Cytobacillus luteolus: one gene and its partners. The protein of the gene in region 3 interacts with the protein of the main gene of each other region in a pairwise test. Links are inferred from orthologs where the notes say so. Each region holds a gene or a part of one and is shown on either strand. Other genes may lie near its edges.

The links.
Region 1: the proteins of rplL (region 3) and dnaE interact in binary tests that used the Escherichia coli proteins (3 or more experiments, as listed by UniProt). The link is inferred for Cytobacillus luteolus from one-to-one orthologs.
Region 2: the proteins of rplL (region 3) and trhO interact in binary tests that used the Escherichia coli proteins (3 or more experiments, as listed by UniProt). The link is inferred for Cytobacillus luteolus from one-to-one orthologs.

What each region holds. Positions count from the first base shown.
Region 1 is NZ_JAGGKM010000004.1:326,813-334,496, forward strand. Bases 2,347-6,332 are described here. They hold dnaE (DNA polymerase III subunit alpha), read right to left. Parts: upstream 5,937-6,332; coding sequence 2,547-5,936; downstream 2,347-2,546. Other genes in these bases: ytrH (sporulation membrane protein YtrH), read left to right, coding at 6,134-6,332. Outside these bases: accD (acetyl-CoA carboxylase, carboxyltransferase subunit beta), read right to left, coding at 1-293; J2Z26_RS13655 (FadR/GntR family transcriptional regulator), read right to left, coding at 436-1,059; ystJ (NADP-dependent malic enzyme), read right to left, coding at 1,069-2,307; more of ytrH, read left to right, coding at 6,333-6,472; sporulation membrane protein YtrI, read left to right, coding at 6,430-6,972; J2Z26_RS13680 (YtzJ family protein), read left to right, coding at 7,103-7,291; J2Z26_RS13685 (DHH family phosphoesterase), read right to left, coding at 7,358-7,684. UniProt on the Escherichia coli protein: DNA polymerase III is a complex, multichain enzyme responsible for most of the replicative synthesis in bacteria. This DNA polymerase also exhibits 3' to 5' exonuclease activity. The alpha chain is the DNA polymerase catalytic subunit.
Region 2 is NZ_JAGGKM010000005.1:171,144-177,628, reverse strand. The notes cover bases 1,633-4,419. They hold trhO (oxygen-dependent tRNA uridine(34) hydroxylase TrhO), read right to left. Parts: upstream 3,587-4,419; coding sequence 2,678-3,586; downstream 1,633-2,677. Other genes in these bases: J2Z26_RS15445 (ImmA/IrrE family metallo-endopeptidase), read left to right, coding at 3,889-4,419; J2Z26_RS15455 (glycosyl hydrolase family 18 protein), read right to left, coding at 1,633-2,537. In the rest of the region: J2Z26_RS15460 (S8 family peptidase), read right to left, coding at 1-601; more of J2Z26_RS15455, read right to left, coding at 579-1,632; more of J2Z26_RS15445, read left to right, coding at 4,420-4,821; J2Z26_RS15440 (helix-turn-helix domain-containing protein), read left to right, coding at 4,897-5,235; J2Z26_RS15435 (hypothetical protein), read right to left, coding at 5,344-5,508; J2Z26_RS15430 (histidinol-phosphatase HisJ family protein), read right to left, coding at 5,749-6,485. UniProt on the Escherichia coli protein: Catalyzes oxygen-dependent 5-hydroxyuridine (ho5U) modification at position 34 in tRNAs, the first step in 5-carboxymethoxyuridine (cmo5U) biosynthesis.
Region 3 is NZ_JAGGKM010000011.1:16,011-22,655, forward strand. What follows is about bases 3,699-6,645. They hold rplL (50S ribosomal protein L7/L12), read left to right. Parts: upstream 3,699-4,964; coding sequence 4,965-5,327; downstream 5,328-6,645. Other genes in these bases: rplA (50S ribosomal protein L1), read left to right, coding at 3,699-4,142; rplJ (50S ribosomal protein L10), read left to right, coding at 4,395-4,895; J2Z26_RS20870 (class I SAM-dependent methyltransferase), read left to right, coding at 5,467-6,072; rpoB (DNA-directed RNA polymerase subunit beta), read left to right, coding at 6,465-6,645. Outside these bases: 23S rRNA (guanosine(2251)-2'-O)-methyltransferase RlmB, read left to right, coding at 1-250; J2Z26_RS20825 (NYN domain-containing protein), read left to right, coding at 256-765; RNA polymerase sporulation sigma factor SigH, read left to right, coding at 881-1,531; rpmG (50S ribosomal protein L33), read left to right, coding at 1,707-1,856; preprotein translocase subunit SecE, read left to right, coding at 1,901-2,083; transcription termination/antitermination protein NusG, read left to right, coding at 2,199-2,732; rplK (50S ribosomal protein L11), read left to right, coding at 2,903-3,328; more of rplA, read left to right, coding at 3,441-3,698. UniProt on the Escherichia coli protein: The binding site for several of the GTPase factors involved in protein synthesis (IF-2, EF-Tu, EF-G and RF3). Is thus essential for accurate translation.

The DNA of each region.
Region 1 (7,684 bases), on a different replicon or contig from region 3:
TCAAGTTTCTCAAGGTAATCAGGAAATCCTAATGGATTTTGAGAGAGCAATTCTCTATCATATTCCATGAATGAACCTTCATCTAGTAAACTTTGGAGTCTGTCATGTGAATTCATCATATGATGATGGTCACAATTCATACACACTCGCAAATTTTTATTTAATTCTTTAGTATACATGATCTTCTTGCAGTTTGGACATTTTGTCATTATTCCTTCAGGTACATCTTGCTTTGCCTGTTCAGATGGAATAGAAGCATACTTTTTCTTCTTTACAAATATATCTTTTAACAAGCATAAACCTCCCTTACTTAATAGCAACCCTACAGTTTACGGACTATATAGAGATAATAGAACAAAGCAATCTTTCTTTAGTTCCCTCTCTCTATTACTGTAACGAAACAAGCCCAAACATTTTGTTGAAACATGTCATACGTTATTCGACAATTTCTTTAATTGCGAGCTTTTCATAGATATGTAATGCTTTTTCCACATTTTTTGAAGAAAAAGCATCAAGTAGTTCTTGATAGAGTGATTTATTATTTTTAGTAGGGTCTTGGACTTGTAGCACTAGGAAATACTCACTAATCACTTGCCAAAGTCGTAGAAATAAACTGTTATTAATTCCCTTTACCACTCCGCTAAAAAACTCATGACGTGTAAATTCTGTCGTATTAATAAGTTCACTAAGACTTTGTAATTGCTTCTCGCTCATTCTCTCGCAGGCTAAAACAATACTATCACGTTCAATTAAATACTTTGTTTCAATTAAATCTTTTTTAACTTTTACATCTTCTAATATATACGTGCCTAATATTTGAACAAGCTGGTGGTCTCCAAAATTTTTTATAAAAGTGCCTTCTCCTCTTCTTGTCTCAATAATACCTAGGAGTTCCAGAGAACGTAATGCTTCTCGTACAGAAGATCTTCCAGCCTTTAAGCGTTCGGATAGCTCTCGTTCGGACGGAATTTTATCTCCGGCAACAAGTCCGTCTGCCACAATGATAGAACGTATTTGTTTTAATATTTCAATATATACCTTCGAATTTGAAGAGGTCACCTTCTTGAATCACTCGCCTTTACCTATAATAGATAATTTACGTGTTTTTTCTGCCACATCTTCAGGGTCCACTACTATTCTTGCAACTCCTGTTTCCATTGCAGCTCTTGCTACTCCTGCAGCTACTGCCGGGGCAACACGAGCATCGAATGGGGCAGGAATAACATAATCCGGACTTAACTCTTCCTCAGAGACTAAGCTCGCAATTGCTTCAACAGCAGCAATTTTCATCTGTTCATTAATATGAGTTGCACGAACATCGAGTGCACCTCTAAAAATACCCGGGAACGCTAAAACATTGTTTACTTGGTTTGGAAAATCTGAACGACCTGTCCCCACAACTTTAGCACCTGCAGCCTTTGCTTCTTCTGGCATAATTTCAGGGTTTGGATTAGCCATTGCAAAAATAACTGGATCCGAATTCATACTTGAAACCATTTCTGCAGTAAGTGCTCCTTCCACAGAAACCCCGATAAATACGTCTGCATCCTTTATTACATCTTGCAGCGAACCTTCTGCTCGTGCATTGTTTGTATATTTAGCTACTTCTTCTTTAACTGAATTCATTCCGTACGGTCTGCCTTCGTAGATAGCTCCTTTAGTATCACACATAATAATATCTCTTACACCATAACGATATAAAAGCTTGATAATAGCGATTCCTGCTGCACCAGCACCGTTTGCTACTACTTTAATTTCAGACATCTTTTTATCAACTAATTTTAATGCATTCACTAGTCCAGCAACTGTAACGATTGCAGTACCATGTTGATCATCGTGGAAGATTGGGATATTTGTTTCTTTCTTTAATCGTTCTTCAACAACAAAACAATTAGGTGCAGCAATATCTTCTAAATTCACTCCACCAAATGTTGGTTCTAGTAATTTTACAGTTTCGACAATTTTATCTATGTCTGTAGTATTTAGACAGATAGGAAATGCATCAACACCAGCAAAGCTCTTAAACAACACTGCTTTACCTTCCATAACCGGAAGAGCTGCCTCTGGTCCTATGTTGCCAAGGCCTAATACGGCAGTTCCATCAGAAACAACGGCTACCATATTACCTTTCATTGTATAATCATAAACCTTATTTTTATCATCATAGATTGCTTTACAAGGCTCGGCCACTCCAGGTGAGTAGGCTAAACTTAAATCCTTTGCATTTCTAACAGGAACTTTTGATTTTGATTCTAACTTCCCTTTATTTACTAGGTGCATATGTAATGCTTCTTCACGTAGGGTCATTATTTTCACTCCTCATAGTTTTAGGCTATGTAAAACAACCTGTTGATTTCTGCTGCAGGCATTCGCTTTCCGCAGAAATCAACAAGTGGGTCAACTTACACTAGGCTTTAACACAACCTAATTTTAAAAAAGGTAAATTACATCATTGTATAAATACTAGCCATAAAATAAAAATTCCAAAAGTGGTCAGACCACACTGATACCTTTACAATATAACATAATTTTGTTTTATGTAAAGATTAATGTTTTTTTAATACAACATTTTTTTCTCCTACTAATTCCTTTAACCTATTAAGGCACTCTTCACTACTATTTATCCAACTATCCTTTTGTAGCTTATATGTTTTCTTCTCATCCACATAATAGATGATGACTGGTGTTGAACCATGGTACTTTTTTAAAATCGCGTGTATATTTTGTATAGTAGATCCTTCTTTATGAATTGGTTCAATTTTAAGATACAAGGAGGACGATTCTTCTTTCATTGACTTTAGTTCTTCAATAGATACTACATTTTTTACGATTAACTGCTGCCTTTGGTCCCTTAACTCGATTTTCCCTTCAACTAACACTACTGTACCTTTTTGTAGTTTGGTAGAAAACTTTCGATAAATAGTTGGGAAAGTAACCGCTTCAATCTCTCCTGATTCATCACTAAGTGTTAAGAATGCCATTACTTCCCCTTTTTTTGTACGAATGGTTCGTTCATTTGTTATATAAACTCCTAGCTTCACAGATGTATCGAACTTAGATGGAGCTAGCTCCACAATAGGTTTGGCAAGCATCTTTTTGAATAGTGGTTCGTATGGGGTAGTCGGATGACTTGATAAATAGAATCCAAGTGCTTCTTTTTCAAACTTCAGTTTAGTTTCCGGAGAAAATGGATCAACTTTAATATATTTAGGCTTTAAATTAAATTCATCATTCATAAATAGGTCGAATTGCCCATCTTCACTTGGCCGAACTAATTCTGCATGTTCTATTGCTAAATCTAATGACGCTAATAACGTTGCGCGGTCCTCCCCAAATTCATCAAAAGTTCCTGAAGAGATTAGCATTTCAAGTGTTTTTCTATTTACGTTTTTTGTTGAAGTCCTCATACAAAAATCAAAAAGATCACTATATCTTTTCTGCTTTCTCACCTGAAGTATTTCTCTTAGTGCAGCAACTCCTACTCCTTTTATAGCTGCTAAACTAAACCTGATGTAACCTTTTTCCACTGTAAAAGGAAAACTACTGCTATTAATAGATGGAGGTAATAGTTTTATACCTTTTTGTTTTGCTTCTCTACTGTACTGAAAAATCTTATCTTCATTTCCTATCACACTTGTAAGTAATGCTGCAGTAAAATAGAGTGGGTAGTTTGCTTTTAAATAGGCTAATTGATAGGAAATGATACTGTATGCAACTGCATGACTCCTGTTAAATCCGTAATTTGCAAAACGGACAATTAAATCATAGGTTGAATGGGATGTTTCAAGAGTATACCCCTTATTTAAGCAGCCCTTTACAAAGTGTTCCCTTTCTTCATCAAGAACTTCTTTCTTCTTTTTACTAACAGCCCTTCGTAAAAGGTCAGCTTCACCTAATGAAAAACCAGCCATAGTAGCTGCGATTTGCATGATTTGTTCCTGATAAACAATTACACCAAAAGTCGTTTTTAATATTTCTTTCAAGTCTTCATGCGGATAGACAATCTGTTCACGACCATGTTTTCGTTCTATATAAGTTGGAATATTTTCCATTGGACCAGGACGATAGAGTGCATTTACAGCCACAATGTCTTCTATGTTAGTCGGCTCAAGATTTTCAAGAACTTTTCTCATACCTCCTGATTCCAATTGGAAAATCCCAGTAGTATCCCCGCTACTCAATAGTTCATATGTCTTAGCGTCATTGAAAGGTATGTTGTTTAATTGGATCCTTTTCCCTGTTTCTTTTCGAATGTAGGATAGAATATTATCCAAAATCGTTAAGTTACGCAAGCCGAGGAAATCCATTTTTAACAGTCCTAATTCCTCAAGAATGTCCATTGAATATTGAGTAAGATAGGTTTCGTTATGTCCTTCTTGAACTGGCACCAAGTTAGTAAGAGGTTCTTCACTAATAACAACTCCTGCAGCATGTGTGGACGTATGTCTAGGAAGACCTTCTAGTTTTATGGCAGTCTCATATAGTCTTTTACCAAGTTCAGAGCTACTTATATACTCGCGTAAAGAGTTTGATTCTTTAATCGCCTGTTTAAGTGTTATACCTAAACTTGATGGAATTTGTTTTGATATATAATCTGCTTCCTTCGGTGGAATCCCCATAACCCGTCCAACATCTCTAAGTACCGCCCGAGCTGCTAAAGTTCCAAAGGTAATAATTTGAGCAACGTGTAGTTGACCGTATTTTTGAGCAACGTAGGCTATTACTTCATCTCGTCGATTGTCTGGAAAATCAATATCAATATCAGGCATGGAGATTCTCTCTGGGTTTAAAAACCGTTCAAATAGTAACTGATACTTTATAGGATCGACATCTGTAATATTAAGAACATACGCAACTAGTGACCCTGCTGCAGAACCTCTACCAGGTCCAGTTAATATCCCATTTGAATGTGCAAACTTCATAAAATCCCATACAATTAAAAAGTAATCACTAAACTTCATAGATTTAATAACATCTAGTTCATATGTAAGTCTCTCAAGATAATTCGTTTTAATTTCTTCTCCGAACCTTACCCTTAGCCCCTCTGTACAAACCTTTTCTAGGTAATCATTCGAGCATTCATTCATAGGAGTAGGATATTTTGGTAATGCTGTTTTCCCTAACTCTATCTCTACATTACATCTGTTAGAAATATTCAATGTTTCTTCGAGTATTTCTGGGAAATTCCGAAATAACTCTACCATATTTGATATAGGTTTCATGTAATATTGGTCACTAGGTAGTTTGATTCGATCATCATCTGATAGTTTATTACCATTCTTAATTGCTATGAGACACTCATGTGCAAAAGAGTCTTCTTTATTTAAATAATAGACATCATTTGTTGCTACAGGCTTTACCATTAACTCCTTAGAGAGTTCCATTAGACTTTTATTTAACATTTGCTGTTCGTTTAAACCATGGTCCTGAATTGATAAATAGAAATTTTCTAAACCAAAGATATTCTTATATGTATTTATCACTCTTTTCGCTACATCAACATTATCCTTTAAGATGGATTGTTCAATTTCACCTACTAGTCCAGGTGAAATGGCTAATAAGCCTTTACTATAATAGGGTAACCACTTCTTAGGCATACCTGCTTTTGATTTTGATTGAACTATACTACTAATTTTCAAGAGGTTTTGGTACCCTGCACTATTAATAGCAAGCAATACCAGAGGAAAAGCTGACGTGTTGGTTTCTTCACTATCCAATTGATCACCAATAATGGATACTGTTAACCCGATAATTGGTTTGATGTTTTGTTTTTTACACTCCTTAAAAAAAGGGACTGCTCCGTACATCACATTTTCATCCGTTAACGCGATTGCCTTATAACCAAGTGCCTTTGCTTTACTTACAAGGTCTTCTATTTTGGACGGACTATTTAACAAACTATACGCACTTCTAACTTGAAGATGTACAAAGGACACTAGCTACCCCACCTTTTTAAAAAATATTATTAAATATTTATATCAATTATAGAACTAATGAAATTAAGTGACAAATAAATATGAACTTGGTTTTATTTCTTTAGTTCATCCAGAGATAAACATAACTAGTCATGATTGTCCATATATATAACTAACATTTGTTTTTTCGTTTATTCTGTTTTAAGGAGATGGTTTTGTTGGATCTCAATGATGGTTTTATTCCAGCCTTTATTCAGAGCTATTTTATCGCGCTTGGTGTTTTATTAGGAGGAGCGCTAATTGGTGGAATTGGAGCTTTTTTATCAGGGGATGCCCCGTTGACTTATATTTTTAAATTTGCGGGTAAATTAAAAATCTGGGCGTTAGTTGCTGCCATTGGTGGAACCTTTGATGCATTTAACAGTTTCGAGCGAGGAATTCTTGAAGGACAAACGAAGGATATTTTCAAACAAAGCCTTTTAATCATTTCAGCGATGGGTGGAGCACAAACAGGTTGGATGATTATACAGTGGTTCACCCAGGAGCATGTATCATAATGAGAATACCACCTTATTACAAAAAACCAGGATGGCAACGTTTTTTCGCAGGAGTTTTCATGGGTGCATTGATAAGCTGGTTCGTATTTTTGTATATGTATGGAGTCCTACAGGAAAAGCAAATCCAACTTTTGGAGGAACAGATCGCTACTATAGATGATTTAAAAGATCAAAAAAAATTACTTCTAGAGGACTATGAAAAGTTAAATGAACAAAATAAAAGTAAGCTTAAAATCCAAGAAATTGACATTGAATTTTTGGACACAAGGAAAATTGAGCTTGCCGGCCTAACCATCCATCAATTAAAAACAGCAGTAAAAAAAGACCTTAATCATCTTATTGCGAAAGACATTGAAACTGTCTCACGAAATAAAGAGCTATTACGACAAACTATAGAAAATAAGGTATATGAAATTGATGACAAAAATTATCGCCTTCAAGTTTATACCATTTACTTCGATACCACAATGGAGATATTACTAAAAATTGATTTAATCTAATTGTTTTTTGTGAACATTTGTTGAAATTTTCTAAAAATTACTGGCATTTCTCACCCCTAATGTATAGAATAGAACTAACAAAGGCTTATGTCACGAATGTTCTAGAATAAACTATAGGGGGAGATGAGTCATGAAAATTTTAAACCGCCGGAAAATTGTACAGGAAAAGCTTGACCTAATTAAAGCGGGTTATTCTGCTTATGCCGAATCATTCGAGATTGCTACCCTTTTAAAAAAGGAGATTCAAGCTCTCAATCTGCAAGTTCACGAAGATATTACAAATGTAGGATCATGGTTTATTCCTGAAAAGGTTAAGTAATAAACAGACCTCATAAGTACATTTATCCATATTTTTTATAGAAAAAGTCGCTAAAAGGGCGACTTTTTAATCGTTACTACAGATTTCTTCTAAGTCTCTCACGACTTGCTCCGCTTCATCCCATGAATAAATTGAAGCTCCTGCCGCTAAAGGATGTCCCCCACCATTATATCGCCTAGCCACTTGATTTATAACAGGCCCTTTTGAGCGTAATCTTACTCTGATTTGATCTTCCTCTTCTACAAAAAAGACCCATGCCTTAATTCCCTCAATATTTCCTAAGATACTTACCAGTTGAGAAGCTTCTGTTGGTTTGACATTATATTTTTTTAGCATTTCATCCTTAATTATGACTGATGCCACACCTGTTGGAGTAAGGGTGAAATTCTGCAA
Region 2 (6,485 bases), on a different replicon or contig from region 3:
CATAGATGGTCGCATCTGGTGCAATTCCATTTATACCAATTGAGTTATGTTGTGCCCCAATGATTCCTGTGACGTGGGTTCCATGTCCATTTTTATCAATATAATCATTACTACCTCCGACAAAAGAGACTCCACCCGCAATTTTCAAATCTGGATGGTTAGGTACAACCCCACTGTCTAGTACAGCGATTTTAATTCCTTTTCCGGTTAAACCAGTACTAAAAATCTTAGGGGAATGGATTTCTACTCTCTGTTTGTCAACTTCTTCTGGACTGATATTGTAAACCTTATTCTTTTCAATTGCTTCAATTAAATGACTTTCTCTTAAGAATTGTACATTTTCAGGAGGTATCATGGCAGTAACGAGTGGGAGGTTCTCCATTTGATTAACAATTGAACCTCCCAATTCAGTAATGATAGACTTATCAATTTCTTTTTTAAAAAGAACCAAGTAGGTTTCAGTAATAGTTTGATGTTCAATTCTCTCTTCGGACACTGAAAATCCTTCATGCTCCTCACTTTGCTGACAGGAGGTCAAGGTGAATAATAGAAATAGAACAAACCACTTTACTAGTCCATTACTTGTTTTGAAGTGGTTCATATGAAACATATCCCTTCATGTTTGTAATCCAATGATTACCTCCTACCCCAAATTGTCCTCCATATTTTTCGTCGTTACTGTATACACGATAGACTTCACCAGGTTTCAACACTCTTGAATATAGCAACTTTCCATTCGCATCTCTTTGCCATAGGTTAATTGGTTTTAGTATTCTTATATGTCCAATTTCACCTTTTGGACCTCTTACAACCGTGATATCATTTTGCGTGGTTTGTGTTAATGGTTGGTAGGTAACATGGTCAGGCATATTCGTAATCCAATGATTTCCCCCTACATCATATTGTCCTCCATACCTACTATCAATTTTATAGACTCGGTATGATTCTCCTGGATTTAAAATCCTCACGAATTCTAACTTCCCGTTAGCATCCCTTTTCCATAGATTAATTCGCTTTTTAACTTGAACATGACCAATTTCACCTCTTGGTCCTCTAACTATGTCTGGTGTTGTATCATTTATTGGTGTAGTGGTACCCGCTGCTTGTGAATTCGGTATTTTTAGTGTTTGACCAATTTTTATAAGGTCACTCGTTAAGCCATTTACTTCTTTTATTTTTGCTACTGTGGTGCCATGTCGTAACGCTATAGAGGATAAACTGTCACCTGACTTCACGGTATAGTTGGTATAACTAGGTTGAACCTCGGGTGTCTTTAGTTCAGTCGTAGCTGTATGTCCCTTCAGCCACTCTCCGTAATTTTGCCAGATCAAATTATTCTCTTGCCCAAGTGCCCAGCTGCCTGTCCCCTTGATTTCGTATTCATGAACTAAATCTACTTTAGCTTTAATCGATTGTTCATTTTCATACCAAATATGATACGTTCCTGGACCTAATATTCTGCCAGCCAAGTTATAGGTTGGGTCTGTATCCTTAATAATGATTGTAGCTTTCGGTGATTGAGCCTTCTCATCATAGGTCACAGTTGACTCATAAAGATTTATTAGCTCCTCAACACGGTTATTTGAGATTCCATAGCCACCAAAGGCTTGTCCTTCAACCCAATAGCGCCCAAAGAAAGGAATTCCAAGTACTATTTTATCCTTAGGCACACCTTTGTTTATGGCATATTCAATTGACCTTTTCACCCACGGCAAACTTGCTACCGGTCCTTCTGGGCCTCCTGTATAACTCTCATCATAAGCCATAATCATTAGGTAATCTGCATATTGAGAGAGTGCATGATAATCATAAGAACCATGCCACCCTGCATTCCACCCATTTGGATTTGCAGCAACAGCTACTGAAACCTCTTTGTGAGCAGGTATTTTTTCCCTTAAAAGTCGCACAAGGTCCGTGTAGTTCTCTCGATCAACATCTGTTACATTTTCTATATCAACATTTACGCCATCAAGGTTATAGGTTTCAATTGCATTGGCAATGTCCTGTGCAAGCTTTTCTCGATTTTCAAGAGCTGCCCTTCCTGAAGCTCGGTCCCAATGGTTACTTAAAAACGGTACAACTTTAACACCCTTGCCATGCATCTCTTCTATAAATGCACTGTTTACCAATCGGGTTAATTTTAGTGAACCATCGGGGTTAATATCAAAATAACTTGGTGATATTACTTGCAAATTTCCTTGTGTTCTTTCTACATAGCTCACATGTGTATTGGGATTACCAAAATAGATATAGGACATATTAAAGTTTTCTACATTATGAGCACTAGCTTTTTCGGTATATAGAGGTATTGTCGTGATGATCATGGAACCAACCACGACTTTAACAGCAGACGCCTTCACACCGGGTAACTTCTCTTTTAATAGCTCGTTTACTTTTCCCTCTATGGTTTCTTTTTGATTTTTTAGGGATGCTAAAAACTCAGTTGAAAACTCCGTTGTTTCAGGATTTAAATAGAATATTATCGTGGAGCCATCTTTTTCCTCGCTTATTTCAAACCGATTTAAGAATTCCGTCATGTTAGAATGCTCCCCCTCGAAGTGATTTCCTTTCTTAGTATTTAGGAAAAATGGGATTATTATTTATAATGTGGAAAATCAAGGGTGCAAAAAAAACGTTAGAGCTTTTTTTGCTCTAACGTTTCACTTGTTTCGCTATATTAACTTTTTAAAGAGTGTTCCTTCACATAACGATTCCACTCATGTTCTTTACATTCAGTACTACATGAACGGTAATGCTCATGTTCGCACTCATCACACATGATGATATGTTTGTTACATTCAGGGTTTCCACACTTTACGACTCTTTCTTCAGGCTGATCACAGTAATAGCATTTTCCTACTACAGTTGCTTCTTCTGTACGATTCACCGGAACTGAGATGCGGTCATCAAACACATACATTTTTCCATCCCATAGACGACCTTTCACTTCTGGGTCATAGCCGTAGGAAATAATTCCACCTTCAAGCTGTGAAACATCCTTAAAGCCTTCATTTACTAAAAATCCTGAGAACTTTTCACAACGAATACCGCCAGTACAGTAGGTTAAAACCTTCTTATCTTTATATTGACTGAAGTTTTTACGAATCCAATCTGGAAGTTCACGGAATGTCTCGATGTCTGGTCGAATTGCATTTCGGAAGTGCCCGAGATCATATTCGTAAGTATTTCGAGCATCCAGAATGACAACATCCTCATCTTGGAGTGCTTCGTAAAACTCCTTTGGAGAAAGATGTTTTCCTGTGGTTTGGTTAGGATTCACATCATCTTCTAGGCTTAGGTGAACAATCTCGGGTTTTACCTTTACCTTCATTTTTCGGAAGGCATGACCTTCAGATTCTTCTATTTTAAAAATCATATCAGAGAAGCGTTTGTCATTACGCATTGCTTCTACATATTGATTCGTTTGTTCAACTGTTCCAGAAACGGTCCCATTAATCCCTTCATGAGCCACGAGAATGCGCCCCATAAGACCTATTTCATCACACATCGCCTTATGATCGACCATAAAGCTTTCTGGGTCTTCAATTTGTACATATTTATAGTAAAGTAATACTCGATAATCCATCCATATCACACCTTCTATTCACTAACTTGTTGCCTATCCTATAATATCAAAAATTTTAACAAATGGCATAACAATTATCCTTAACTTCTCTTCATATTTTCAATTGTAATGACAAAAGCTATTCATGAAATATGTCTTGTGGGGCCTGACCCCCGTTACTTTAAAGCTCTAAAGGATTACAAGTGTCGATAAACATAATGCTTCAATATTTGAAAGAGAAAAGTAATATTCAAAATTTAATTTCTGCAGTATTATAAGATTTATAGATAGGGGGAGTTTTCAATTAAACAGGATAAGGTACTATGATTCAGTTAAGACATAACTATTTATATCTACTTTTTCTAGTCCCTGCAATTATTTTAACATATTTATATATTACTCCTCCAGAGAAGTGGAATTTGCAGGAAAGTATCATTTTATTTCTATGTATTATGGTCATTTTTGACCAGATTAATCGTAAAGTATTTTCGGGATTTGGTTATTCCTTTTTTCATGTCATTTTATCATTGATCATTTTTGATGAATTTTCAATTGTATACGGAATAATCTATCTTACGTTTGATTTTGTCTATACTCTTTTCTTTAAAAAAAGAGGCAGCGTCCAGACGATGCTCACTATTCTTTCAATCTATGTTATCATCATTGTAATTTGCAATGAATTTTATAATGTTCATGCAGATGAACAGTCTTATGCGACAAGATATGTGACACTATTACTTATGTTAGGCTCAAGTTTACTATTTAAATATGTGTATGTTTCTCTTGAGACTGGATTTATATCAACTAAACTATTTTTAGATCAATTTGCACCGATGGTGTTTGAGGTTGTAATTATCTTTCCGATTCTAGCTTTTTTTACTGATATCAATGTAAATCTAATACTCATTCTTTTCCTTTCTTATTATACTTTTATAGGATTTTTCCATAAGAAGTTTATGTCAATTGAACACTCGCATATTTTAAAAATTATTAAAATACTATCAACAAAATATAATATCCAAATTCTATTTATGGACTTGAAGGAAATCAAGGGGATGTATCATTCTGAAAAACGAATTATTTGTATTGATGAAAAGCTTGATTATCCCGAACAACTTCAGACTATCATACATGAATTACTTCATTTTCAATTACGGAAAAAATATCAACTCCCAAGAAAAGTTGAGGAGATGCTAATCACTCTTTTTGAAGCTATCATTAGCTGGTACTACATTATTACGTTAAAAAGGATGTAGGAAGAATTGCATTCATAAAGCAAATTATTTACCAAGCCAAAAGTTTTAATTAAAAGTATAGAAAGGACGATTTGCATGTCTACTCCACTAGGTCAGGAGTTACGAAGATTAAGGATGGAACGGGATTTAACGCTTGAAGATGTAGCTAAAGGAACGGGAATTACTCTTCAATATTTAAGTATGCTAGAAAAAGGAGTCCGTAAATCGGTGTCATTTGAAATTATGGCGGATATCTCAAGATTCTATGGTGTCCCTCTAGATTATTTTGCGGCTTTTATAAAAGAGGAAGAGTCCAGGCAACTTTCAGAGATGGAAATCATGCTTTGGAAGGCAATCAATGATAAAGTTCGAGACGAGATTTATTTTAAAAAGGGGAACTCAATAAAAAATATGTTCTCCAAGTTGTTCAGATAAGAATTGGATAATAGAAAAAGAAGCCTGACCCATAGTGTATTAATACGCCTAAAGGAGAGCTTGTAAGTCCAGGTCCATTTAAAAAGATGAAGATTTAATCTTCATCTTTTACATTTTCATCATATAGTTAATTGCTGCTCTTTCATGATAGGATGCTTTTGACTGAAGCAGACGCTTTACACTCTCATTTAAACAGTCACTACTAAGTACTTGATTCTGCTTCCATTGAGTATAGTGATATAGATATTTTACTTTATAGATTACCCGAAACACATAGATTTCCCCCTCGATAATAGACCATAAATCGACGGAGTCGCATTCGGAAACTGGCTGGCATAGTCAAATTGACCTTAGCCCCTATAGTTTTGCGTCGCCACTTTTCAATGGTTTTGCCTTTTCGTACGATTTATGTTTGATAAATTAAGTATATAGTAGCTGCTATTTTTTAAAAAAGGGTCAAAGTTCCCGTGTTTTATATAAGTATTTTTACCTATAGTATGATTTTGTTTGGATTTAAATCGCCATAAAACTGGGTTTTCTTTCCCTATAGGTTGTGACATATTTGAAACCTGCAGCTTTCAGCAGTTCGTATCCTTCATCAATCTGATTTCCTACAAAATGTTTTGTATGAGCATCCGTTCCGACAGTAATGATTTCTCCGCCAGCTTCTCTATATAACTTTACAAATGGTAGGTTTGGTAATGAGCAATCGATACGATAACGATATCCTGACATATTTACTTCAATTCCACGATTCGTTTGAACCAACACCTTAAAGGTATCTTCAACAATATCAAAGTAATTCTCCCACTTTATGGTTTTCCAGTCTGATTTTACGAAGTGTAGATAACGTTTGATAAGCGTGAGATGTCCCAAAACATCGAAGTTCTCGTACTCCTTCACATATTGATTCACAGTTTTAAAATAGATTTCAAGTGAGCGTTCCAATGACTTACCCTCAAAGTAATCTCCATTATGCAAGTCCAGATCATCTACAATGTGGGCGGAACCAATTACGAAATCAAAATGGTTTTCGGAAATAAAGTGATTGCTTCGTTCGAAGGTTGAAGGGTGAAGACCCATCTCAACTGCCTTTAAAATCGTTAAGTTCTTACTAAACTCTGATCTCATTAATTCTACTTGACTAGCATACTCTTGATAGTCAAATTCAAAAGTTAGGTCGCAATTAGGATAGAAATAATCCATATGCTCTGTAAAGGCAATTTCTTTTACCCCGTTTTTTATGGCCG
Region 3 (6,645 bases):
GACACGTGGTGTTTGGATTGTTGGTACAGACGCTAAAGGCAAAGATGATTATCGTAATATGGACGGTACAATGCCAATTGGCTTGGTTATTGGTAGTGAAGGAAAGGGCATAGGCAGGCTTATTAGAGATAAATGTGACTTTTTAGTTAGACTTCCAATGGCAGGGAGTGTTACTTCCTTAAATGCATCAGTAGCAGCAAGTTTGTTAATGTATGAGGTTTATCGTAAGCGTAATCCTCTAGGGAGCTAATTAATATGGATATCCTGATTGTTGATGGATATAACATCATTGGCGCTTGGCCTTCTTTAAGAGAGTTAAAATCGAAGGACCTTTCTTCAGCTCGGGATTTGCTAATTGAAAAAATGGCAGAATATCAAGCGTACACAGGATATAGAGTGATTATTGTTTTTGACGCACACCTTGTGAAAGGAATCGAAAAGAAAAATCATAAACACAAGGTTGAGGTAATATTTACCAAAGGTAATGAGACTGCAGACGAACATATCGAGAAATTAGCTAAGCAATTAAATAATATAAAAACGCAAATTCATGTAGCGACTTCTGATTATACTGAACAATGGGCGATCTTTGGACAAGGAGCACTAAGGAAATCAGCACGAGAACTCCTAAATGAAATGGGTTCGGTTGAAAAGAGGATAGAAAATAAAGTCAAAAAAACAGTAGAGAAAAAGCCAGCTTCTAAGATTCAATTATCAAATGAAGTTGCAGAAATTTTCGAAAAATGGCGAAGAGGGCAACAATGACCGGTTGACGCTGTTTTATTTTGTCCTGTATAATATTTCTATCTAGGTAAAGTACAAACTAACTTTTCTAAGAGAATTTAGTATTTTACCATTATGTGCGTTCGGGGGGATCGGTATGAGCTCAAGCTTCGATGTCAAAGACAACACTAAATACGGACTACTCGAGGATGAAGAAGTCATTGAATTAGTTCATATAGGTCAAAGTGATGCACTGGATTACTTAATTAATAAATATCGTAATTTTGTTCGTGCAAAAGCAAGGTCTTATTTTCTAATTGGAGCGGACAGAGAAGATATTGTTCAGGAAGGTATGATTGGCCTTTATAAGGCGATTCGTGATTATAAAGAGGACAAGCTATCTTCTTTTAAGGCCTTTGCAGAACTATGTATTACTCGTCAAATCATTACTGCAATTAAAACAGCCACTCGACAAAAACATATTCCTCTTAATTCCTACGTATCTCTCGATAAGCCTATTTATGATGATGAATCGGACAGAACCTTAATGGATGTTATATCTGGTGCTAAAGTATTAGACCCAGAGGAATTGATTATTAATCAAGAGAAATTCGATGACATTGAAGTGAAAATGGCCGAGCTGCTAAGTGATTTAGAACGTAAGGTATTAGCATTGTATCTCGATGGTAGATCATACCAGGAAATCTCTGAAGATCTTAATCGTCACGTCAAATCGATAGATAATGCACTTCAGCGGGTAAAAAGAAAGCTCGAACGTTATTTAGAAATTAGGGAGCTTACACTATAGTTTTAAATAAAAACATTTAGCTGTTTCATAGAGTGAAGGTTACATATGGTATTGACATTAAAAACAAGCCTATGATAAAGTTTTAAAGATGAAATAATTTGTAAGTTTTTTGTCAAGTCAGACGTATTAACATTTTTAACAATCGCCTACGTGGTCTTTGAAATGGGGTGCTACGATGCGGAAAAAAGTAGTTTTGGCATGTGTAGTCTGTGGAAGTCGTAATTATACGACGATGAAAAATGGAAAAGACGTAGCGGAACGCCTTGAAATAAATAAATTTTGTAAAACTTGCAATGCTCATACAGCTCACCGAGAAACTAAGTGAGGCTCTACATGAGAATTGTTTCAAAATTGCTGGAGGTAACTTGAATGAAGCGTTTAACTAAGTTTTTACGTGATGTAGTTCGCGAAATGAAAAAAGTAAGTTGGCCAAAGCGCAAAGAATTAACACGTTATACGATTATCGTGTTATCTACGGTTATTTTCGTTTCTGTGTTCTTTGCTGTGATTGATTTAGGAATTTCAGAAATTATTCGTTTTGTGATTGAATAAGTATACTATTCTCATGGTATAATGATGGATAATACAGGAAGTCGAAAAAAGCCCGGTGACGGGTTTTTTTAATTGAAACTTTTTAGGGAGGGAAGGACATAGCGTCCTAACATGAATGGAAAAAAATTGGTATGTAGTACATACGTATTCTGGTTATGAAAACAAGGTTAAAGCAAATTTAGAAAAGCGTGTTGAAACAATGGGAATGCAGGATAAAATTTTTAGAGTAGTCGTTCCTGAAGAAGAAGAAACTGATATCAAAAATGGTAAAAAGAAAGTAACGAAAAGGAAGGTATTCCCGGGGTATGTATTGGTTGAAATAATAATGACCGATGATTCTTGGTATGTTGTTCGAAATACTCCTGGTGTTACTGGATTTGTTGGATCTGCTGGATCAGGGTCAAAACCGACTCCTCTATTACCTGATGAAGTTACAAATATATTAAAACACATGGGTATGGAACAGAAAGTGATTGAAGTAGACTTCGAGCTTAAAGAAACAGTTAAGGTAAAAGAAGGTCCGTTTGCTAACTTTACAGGTGCAATTGAGGATATCGATAAGGACAAACAAAAAGTTAAAGTGCATGTAAATATGTTCGGCCGTGAAACACCGGTAGAACTGGATTTTTCACAAGTTGAAAAAATATAGTTTTAAATAACTTGAAATTAAAATCGAAAAGTGGTAATATTTCATAGGTCAGTATGTCTTAACGATATATAGGACTAACTATCAAAATTCTTTATATTCACATAAAGAATACGTTGAGTGGGAGGGTAAACCCCTATTACCACATCACGGACTTTAAGGAGGTGTGTCTCGTGGCTAAAAAAGTAATTAAAATGGTAAAATTACAAATCCCTGCTGCAAAAGCTAACCCAGCACCACCAGTTGGACCAGCACTAGGTCAAGCAGGTGTAAACATTATGGGATTCTGTAAAGAGTTTAACGCTCGTACAGCAGAACAAGCTGGACTAATCATTCCTGTTGAGATTACGGTTTTTGAAGACCGTTCATTTACGTTTATTACGAAAACTCCGCCAGCAGCAGTTCTACTTAAGAAAGCAGCTGGAATTGAGTCTGGTTCTGGTGAACCAAACCGTAAAAAAGTAGCAACAGTTAAGCGTGATAAAGTACGTGAGATTGCAGAGACTAAAATGCCAGATCTAAATGCTGCAAACGTTGAGTCTGCAATGCGTATGGTTGAAGGTACTGCACGTAGCATGGGTATTGTTATTGAAGACTAATTAACCCTGCGTGCTTTTGTTTTGGGGGTTGCGGATATGGTTTTCCAGTTCGCAACCTTTATTCGTGGGAGGTTCCATTCCGCTAAAACCACATTCGAGGAGGATTTTAACAATGGCAAAAAGAGGCAAAAAGTACGTTGAAGCTGCTAAATTAGTAGACCGTACACAAGCTTACTCAGTAGCTGAAGCTATTGAACTAGTAAAGAAAACAACAACTACTAAATTTGATGCATCTGTTGAAGTTGCATTCCGTTTAGGCGTTGACCCTAAGAAAGCTGACCAACAAATTCGTGGAGCAGTTGTTCTTCCAAACGGTACTGGTAAAACACAACGTGTACTAGTATTCGCTAAGGGTGAAAAAGCAAAAGAAGCAGAAGCTGCTGGTGCAGATTATGTAGGAGATGCAGATTTCATCACTAAAATCACTCAAGGTTGGTTTGATTTTGATGTAATCGTAGCTACTCCAGATATGATGGGTGAAGTTGGTAAACTTGGTCGAGTATTAGGACCTAAAGGTTTAATGCCAAATCCTAAAACTGGTACAGTTACATTTGACGTAGACCGTGCAGTTAAAGAAATCAAAGCTGGTAAAGTTGAATACCGTGTTGACAAAGCTGGTAATATCCACGTGCCAATCGGTAAAGTTTCATTCGAAAGCGACAAGCTAGTTGAGAACTTTACAACAATCTACGAAACAATGTTAAAAGTTAAACCATCTGCAGCAAAAGGTACGTACATGAAAAACCTTGCTGTATCTTCAACGATGGGACCTGGAGTTAAGGTAGATCCATCAACTTTTGTTACTTCTAAATAATGGATATTGACTTTTTATAAGTCATTAACTATAATAAATCTTGTTGTTTGAAATAAATAGTTTCATCTGAACCGTAGACAGTAGGTGCCTCAATGAGAGCTTAATTTCCTACCGAGGTGTAGTGATTTGCTGATGGTTAATCCATCTATGAATTTTACTATACAGCCTCCATGTCTCGAGATGTGGAGGTTTTTATATGATTACACCGATGCGGTATCAAGTGTGAGATAAAAATCTACAGGAGGTGTAAGGATGAGTAATGCAGTAGAACAAAAGAAACAAATCGTAACTGAAATTGCTGATAAATTCCGTGCTAGTAAATCAACAATCGTTGTTGACTACCGTGGACTAAGTGTTGCTGAAGTAACTGAACTTCGTAAACAACTTCGTGATGCAGGAATCGATTTTAAAGTTTACAAAAACACATTAACTCGTCGTGCTGCTGAGGCTGCTGAGATCACTGGTCTTAACGACGCATTAACTGGACCGAATGCAATTGCGTTCAGTAATGAAGATGTAGTTGCTCCTGCTAAAATTCTTAATGACTTTGCTAAGAAGCATGAAGCATTAGAAATTAAAGCTGGTGTAATTGAAGGTAACATTGCTACTCTTGAAGAAGTTAAAGCTCTTGCTGAACTTCCATCACGCGAAGGATTACTTTCTATGTTGCTTAGCGTGCTTCAAGCACCTATGCGCAATTTCGCTCTTGTTACAAAAGCTGTTGCAGAACAAAAAGAAGAACAAGGCGCGTAAGTTTAACACGCAATTACAATTATCTATTCGATTTTCCATATTAGGATAAAAAACAAGGAGGATTTTACAATGACTACAGAACAAATCTTAGAAGCTGTAAAAAATATGACTGTTTTAGAACTTAACGACTTAGTAAAAGCAATTGAAGAAGAATTTGGTGTAACTGCTGCTGCTCCTGTTGCTATGGGTGCTGTTGCTGGTGGCGAAGTTGCTGCTGAGCAAACTGAATTTGATGTAATCCTAGCTGGCGCTGGCGACCAAAAAATCAAAGTTATCAAAGTAGTACGTGAATTAACAGGTCTTGGCTTAAAAGAAGCTAAAGAACTAGTTGACAACACTCCAAAAGCTGTTAAAGAAGGCGTTTCTAAAGAAGAAGCTGAAGAATTAAAAGCTAAACTTGAAGAAGTTGGAGCTAACGTAGAAGTTAAGTAATAATTTCATTGATCAATAGAAAGCTCGCTTGAAAACAGGCGAGCTTTTTTTGACTACATCCTTCAGTGATAAAAAGTTGCACTTTTGACGATGCTATAGAATAGCTCAGGAACTCCTATATTAGAGGAGGTACATAACAATGACAGAACACTACTATACAAACAAACCGTCGACAGCAAGTAATCCTCAAAATATAAACTTTACTTTAAGGGGTATTGTCCTTCAATTTAAAAGTGATCGCGGAGTTTTTTCGAAAAATGAAGTAGATTTCGGCTCTCGCCTTCTAATCGAAACATTTCAATTTCCTACTATTGAAGGTGATTTGCTAGATGTAGGTTGTGGTTATGGACCTATTGGTCTTTCGCTGGCAAAGGATTGTTCTTCGCGAAAAGTTGAGATGATCGATGTGAATGAACGTGCAATTGACTTAGCCAAGCAAAATGCAGCTAACAATGAAGTTTCTAATGTTAAAATCTATAAAAGTGATGTATTCAATGCGGTTGATCTAGAGAAAAGATTTGCTGCCATCCTCTCCAACCCTCCAATTCGTGCAGGGAAAAAGGTGGTACATCAAATACTAGAAGAAAGCTATCAATTCCTACTCCCAAAAGGTGAGTTATGGGTAGTTATTCAAAAGAAGCAAGGGGCACCATCTGCAATCGAGAAACTAGAATCTATTTTTGATGAGGTTGAGATTGTGAAAAGAGATAAAGGTTATTATATTATCAGGGCCATCCGTGACTGAAGTGAAAGAAAAAGTAGACATAAAACGAATGTTAGTACTCTATAACTGAAAATGATTTTAATGTCAATACTTTAAGGTGGAAAATGTTGACGGATATTTTTTCCTATGTTAACATTAAAAAATGCCAATATGTATTTTTTTCTAATGCATCTATTTTATTTTTTTATGTATAAATTTAGAGGCATAGGAAAGACTGATAAAATCAATAGTTCGTTTGTGAAAATATGGTTTTCTTGTTCAATCAGAAAAGAGTATTTCTGGTTTTTAAAAGAAAGATACAGTTTATTTGCTGTGTTTTTCTAAGGAGAAACCATTTTTCTTTTTGTCTATTGTGTTTATGGTTAGACAAATAAAATTTGCAAGTTTAACGCTTGATTTGAGGGGTGAATCAGTTGACAGGTCAACTAGTTCAGTATGGACGACACCGTAAGCGTAGGAGTTATGCGCGTATTAGTGAAGTTTTAGAATTACCAAATCTTATCGAAATCCAAACCTCTTCATATCAATGGTTTCTTGATGAGGGTCTTAGAGAAATGTTTCAGGATATTTCTCCGATTGAAGATTTTACTGGTA